2 regions of the Pseudoalteromonas sp. MMG006 genome follow, and region 1 is predicted to be linked to the other one. Evidence: predicted binding sites of a transcription regulator. Region 1 holds the regulator's gene; the other holds the start of a gene.

Evidence for each region. Region 1 encodes FliA, which starts transcription of late flagellar genes. Its sites were predicted from a motif close to CTAAAGNTNNNNNNNNNNNNGCCGATA; they were not measured.
Region 2: the regulator FliA is predicted to act here: its motif matches at 1,858-1,884, upstream of J8L73_RS10495 (DUF4402 domain-containing protein).

Annotation. Positions count from the first base shown of each region.
Region 1 is NZ_JAGJEJ010000001.1:318,588-321,697, forward strand. It holds gene J8L73_RS01460 (MinD/ParA family protein) at 1-761, shown strand, start outside; gene J8L73_RS01465 (RNA polymerase sigma factor FliA) at 788-1,498, shown strand; gene cheY (chemotaxis response regulator CheY) at 1,539-1,922, shown strand; gene J8L73_RS01475 (protein phosphatase CheZ) at 1,940-2,704, shown strand; gene J8L73_RS01480 (chemotaxis protein CheA) at 2,720-3,110, shown strand, end outside.
Region 2 is NZ_JAGJEJ010000009.1:29,483-32,592, reverse strand. It holds gene galU (UTP--glucose-1-phosphate uridylyltransferase GalU) at 1-130, shown strand, start outside; gene J8L73_RS10505 (SPOR domain-containing protein) at 477-1,151, shown strand; gene J8L73_RS10500 (SPOR domain-containing protein) at 1,212-1,805, shown strand; gene J8L73_RS10495 (DUF4402 domain-containing protein) at 1,935-2,525, shown strand; gene J8L73_RS10490 (DUF4402 domain-containing protein) at 2,563-3,012, shown strand; gene J8L73_RS10485 (fimbria/pilus periplasmic chaperone) at 3,034-3,110, shown strand, end outside.

The DNA.
Region 1 (3,110 bases):
GAGTAGGGAAGACAAATGTTTCTCTGAATACTGCTATTGCATTAGGGCAGCAAGGTAATCGAGTCTTAGTACTTGATGCAGATTTAGGCTTAGCAAATTGTGATGTGATGCTTGGTTTGCGCGTTGAGCGTAATTTGTCACATGTTTTATCTGGTGAATGTGAGCTGGATGAGATTTTAGTTGAAGGGCCAGCTGGCATAAAAATTGTACCCGCTACGTCGGGCTCGCAAAGCATGGTTGAACTATCACCATCAGAACATGCTGGCTTAATACGTGCTTTCAGTGAACTTAACACTGAGTTTGATATTTTAATTGTAGATACTGCCGCCGGTATCTCTGACATGGTACTAAGCTTTTCTCGTGCGGCCCAAGATGTCATGGTTGTAGTTTGTGATGAACCAACATCAATAACGGACGCATACGCATTAATTAAAGTTTTAAGCCGTGAGCATGGTGTTTATAAATTTAAAATTGTTGCAAATATGGTCCGCAGTATGCGAGAAGGCCAGGAGTTATTTGCAAAATTATCTAAAGTTACAGATCGTTTTTTAGATATATCAATGGAATTGGTTGCAACTGTTCCATATGATGAAAATATGCGTAAATCGACGCGTCGTCAAAAAGTAATTGTAGAGCTTTTCCCGAATTCGCCAGCAGCCCTTGCATTTAAAACGTTGGCAACAAAAGCAGTAAAATGGCCAATACCAAACCAACCATCTGGGCACTTAGAGTTTTTCATTGAAAAACTAGTAAACGGCTAATTATGACAACATTGGTGAATAGAGCTATGGGATATCAAACAACACAAAACTTAAATGTGATTGTTGAAAAGCATGCATCGCTTGTAAAAAAAGTGGCATGTCATCTAATTGCTCGATTACCACCAAGTGTTCAACTTGATGACTTAATTCAATCAGGAATGATAGGTTTAATTGAAGCTTCAAAAAACTTTGATGCAGCCAAAGGAGCTAGTTTTGAAACCTTCGCAGGAATACGAATACGCGGAGCTATGCTCGATGAAATGCGCAGAGGGGATTGGGCTCCTCGCTCAGTACACCGTAAAAGCAGGCAAGTAGCTGAGGCTATCACAGAACTTGAAAACAGCTTAAACCGTGAACCAACAGATATAGAAGTTGCTGAAAAACTTGAAATTTCGTTAAATGAGTACCATCATATTTTAAACGATGTTAACGCAAGTAAAGTTTTAGGTATTGAAGACCTTGGTGTTGACGAAGATGTAATTGCTCCTACAGGGCAAGATTTATCGCTAGACAAACCTTTTAATAATGTTAAAAATGAACGGTTTAATGCATCTTTATTAAGTGCTATAAAGTCTTTACCAGAGCGTGATGCAATGGTGCTTTCTTTGTACTATAACGATGAAATGAATTTAAAAGAAATAGGGCATATACTCGATGTAAGTGAATCGCGTGTAAGTCAAATACATGGTCAGGCCATGATTAAGCTTAAAGCTAAAATCAATGACTGGATAAATTAGTAGTAAGTAAACTAAGGTTAAAACCTCACTGGAGGATGTTTTGGATAAAAACATGAAAATTCTTGTTGTTGATGATTTCTCAACGATGAGACGTATTATAAAAAATCTGTTACGTGATTTAGGCTTCACTAACGTTCAAGAGGCTGATGACGGCTCTACGGCTTTGCCTATGCTACAAAATCAAGTCTTTGATTTCGTAGTTACAGATTGGAATATGCCTGGTATGCAAGGTATTGACCTATTAAGAGCGATTCGTGCGGATGATAAGTTAAAACATATCCCTGTACTAATGGTGACAGCTGAAGCGAAAAAAGAACAAATAATTGCTGCAGCTCAAGCAGGCGTTAATGGTTATATAGTGAAGCCTTTTACGGCTGGAACACTAAAAACAAAATTAGAAAAAGTATTTGAACGTTTAGGTTAACGATAGGGGAGAGGTTTATGCCAGCACCTGCTGCGCCTCAAATAACTTTAGAACAAGCTCGGCAACTCGTTGTTTTTTTAGAAAACGGTGAGCAAGAGAAAGCCAATCAGCTGATCTTAGAAACTGCTTCACAAGAGCAATCTGAATTATTTGCTGAAGTTGGAAAGTTAACCCGTCAATTGCACGAAGCGCTTAAAAGCTTTGAGCTTGATACTCGTTTAACTGACTTAACTACTGATGCTATCCCTGATGCTAAAAAGCGGCTAAATTATGTTATGGAAATGACAGAAAATGCCGCGAATAAAACGATGGATGCTGTTGAGGCAAGCTTGCCTATTGCTCAGCAATTAGCAGACGAAATATCTCATATCAAACCGACTTGGGATCGCTTAATGAGTCGCGAAATAGAGTTGGGCGAATTTAAGACGCTATGCCATAGCATCGATAAGTTTATGAATAACTCTCATCATAAAACCGATGAGTTACAGAGCTTAATGACCAACGTATTAATGGCTCAAGACTATCAAGATCTAACTGGGCAAGTAATTCGTCGAGTTATTGAATTAGTTAGAGAAGTAGAAGAGAGCTTACTGCATCTTTTAACTGCTTTTGCAGCGCAAGATGACAGCCCGGCTGAAACAATAGAACAAAAAACAGAAGAACCAGTTACCGCACAAACTTTAGCAGGTCCGGAAGGCCCAATTATTGATAAAGATTCGCGTAATGATGTTGTATCTGATCAAGATGAAGTCGATGATCTTTTATCAAGTTTGGGCTTCTAAGAGGAGAGTAACTGCATGAGCTTTGAAGTCGATGAAGATATTTTACAAGACTTTTTGGTAGAGGCTGGAGAAATCCTAGAGCTTTTATCTGAACAGTTAGTTGAGCTGGAAAATAACCCAGAAGACACCGAGCTACTAAATGCTATATTTAGAGGTTTTCATACCGTAAAAGGTGGTGCAGGCTTTTTAGCAATGACAGAGCTCGTTGATGCGTGTCATGGTGCAGAAAATGTATTTGATTTACTGCGTCAGGGAGTGCGAACTGTTAACTCCGAGTTGATGGATGTTATATTACAAGCACTTGATACCATTAATGAAATGTTTGCAACGATTCAAAATAGAGACAAACCTGAACCAGCAGACCCTCAATTACTCGAAACACTTCACATACTTGGTTTACCACCAA
Region 2 (3,110 bases), on a different contig from region 1:
TTATGCAATTAAAGGCCGTAGTCACGATTGTGGTAGTAAAATAGGTTACTTAAAAGCAACGATTGAATTTGCACTACGCCGCGATGAATTTGCCGGTGAACTCAAATCATTTATTAAAACACTAATTTAATTAGTTATTTTATTTAATACCTTAAGGCGCCTATTTGGCGCCTTTTATCTATTTATTCATTAAAATAAATACACATTAATAAGAAAGTTCAAAATCAGAAATGTTTTAGGGACATTACAGACATATTGTAATTCATGTTGTAAATTTTAAGTTAATTGGCATTAATTTTGTATTAAATAATGCTCTCAAGGAAGGAGGAATATGCAACATTGTGTTTTTATGAAACATGAAAAAGCATACTAAGAGCTAAGTTAATAGCTTAAAGCTAATAAAGTTAAACGCTTTCTTGTGAGAATGTTTAACTGAAATGTAAGTGTAAAGGCACTACTTTCAGGACAACAAATACATGCTTATACGTAAAAAAAATAACATTGGGCTAATACTTAGCTTGCTAATGCTTTTATTTGGAACAGCATGTAGTGTTGCGCCCAAAATAGAGACAAGCAACGTATCGCAAACTAACGCGCCAGACTACGTATCTATAACAGCCCTTGAGTTTGCTCAACTAAAAGATGCCGCCATGCAATGGCAACAAGCTCGAGCAGGTATTGAGCGCATCTTAAAATTAGAAAAAGAAATAACCTACCTAGTAAACCATATAGTCATTATAAATAGTAAAGCGATAGCTCAGTCTAACCAAGGCTATAGCATTAAAACAGCCCGCTCTCCACGTATTACGCAATCCCGTCTGCGACAGGTTAAGCAAAATTACAGTAATAAAAAGCAAGTCGTTACATTACGCGCGCCTAAACATGTATTTGCATTACAGGTTGCGTCTGTTGGCTCGCAAAACGGTGTAGTAAAAGCATGGAAAGAGCTAAATACTAAAGCAGCCCCATTATTTAGAGACAAAATACTGACAAATGTTGAAACCGCAAAAATAAATAATAAAATATTTTACAGGCTAAAGTTAGGCTCTTACCAAAACTTTAAAAATGCAAAAGCCGACTGTGATGTATTTAAACTGTATAAGCTCGATTGCATCGTAAGTAACTACACAGATAAGCCTATAAAACTATAGTTGAATATTTGGCTTAATTATTGCTTTGAAATTAAAGTTGTTTTTTATGGATGTCTAAAATTGAAACCTAGATTCGGAATATTACTTTTGTTATTGATGTTAGCTGCTTGTAGTAACCAGCAAGCACCGGTTTCGTCGCCTAATGAAAAGTTTGTGCTTGTAGAAGATATAAAACCTTATTTAGAGCAATGGGATAACAGTAAAGAAAAAATAGCTAGTTTAAGCGACATGGAAGAGGATTTGCTATTATTGATTCAGGCTCTTTCTGCACAAACCGATATTGATGCAGTACCCGATCCACTTAAAGGTGATGTTAAGCAGATAAAGTACGGAAGTGAAAACAAGGCTTCATTATCAGCAGAATCCACAGAAAGCAAAAGCATTATTGATTCGAAAAAAATAAGCTACACGATTCAAATTGCTAGGTATATGAGTGCGAAAAGGGCTGAAGCACAAATACAGCGTTTACAAGAGCAATACCCGCAATTAAGTACAATTTTGCACTATCAAATAAATGCACAAACTAAAAATTCAGTTACGCTTTATAATCTGGTAGCAGGGCCCGTTGAGACTCAAAAGCAAGCAGTGCAGCTGTGCATGTTTTTTTCCAAACTAGGTAACAAGTGTAGATTGACCACTTTTAAAGAAGGTTAAATTACAAAAATAGTTTACTGGCTCAGAGTATTTAATAAAAAATGTATTTTTTCTAAATATTTCATGGACTCGGCCGATACTTAATGTAACCTGACTAAGGGTTAATTAAATATATTTAAGGGATAAATTATGAACAACTTTTTTACTAAAGCAGCTTTGGTAGTATCTATAGCTACACTTTCTTTTGGTGCTGTTGCTGAAACAACTTCATTTCAAGCAGGTGTGACAGTTCAAAATGCATTTACATTGACTAATGATGCAGCTCTAGATTTTGGAACAATTCGTGCCTCAGCTGATTTAAGCGGCGCACAAACTGCTTCACTAGAATTAGCGGCAAACCCTGCTACATCTGCTATTACTACTTCAACTGATGCAACAGCGGCTGAAATCGCAATTTTAGTAGCAGGTACACCAGCCTCATTCTCTGTTTCTGGGGTGTCTCCATTTGGTACATTGACCATTACAGATCCGACTGAAACTGCAATTTCACCTGATGCAGCACCTGCGGGTACTGCAGCATTTACTTTGGGTACTCCAACGTATTATGTGTTAACTGGTGCGGCGGCTAATAGTGTAGCTACAACGACCATTCAGGTTGATTCAAATGGCGAAGCGACATTTAATGTTGGTGCAACATTAACCACAACAGCGGTTGCTGCAACTAGTGATTATATCGATGGATCATACAGTGGCACGTTTACATTAGAATTAAATTACTAATGGGCAAAGCCTGCTTTATTATAAAGTAGGCTACTTTATGAAATTAATTTTATTCATACTAGCAGCTTTCTTAACTACGGATTTATACGCCCAAGTTACAGCGCTTGAGCAATTGAATTTTGGTAAAATTGTTATTAGTGATAATCAAAGTGTTAGCTCTATAACTTTGTTACCTAGTAATACAAACACCTTAACTAACAGCATATATTTACTTGAAAAAGGCCATGCCGCCGAATTGTTGCTCGAAGGGTATCCTGCGCGTATTCAAGTAAATGTGAGTGATTTTATAAACGACCAACCTTTAAATAACATTTTCGGTGGTGCATCACTGATTTTAAATCAGCTCATATACAATGCGACCATTACAACCGATACCACAGGGACTGCGTTATTGAGAGTGGGGGGGCAATTAAGTACCTCCGGTGACGGAAATACTTATAAAGATGGCATCTTTGATACTACAATTGAAGTGACGTTAAATTATTAGACAACTAGAGATGTTGATTAAATGACAATAATAAAAATCTTTTTTATCTTAGTAAGCTTTATTTTAACTAGCTTCCATTCTTATGCAAACTTACTCAT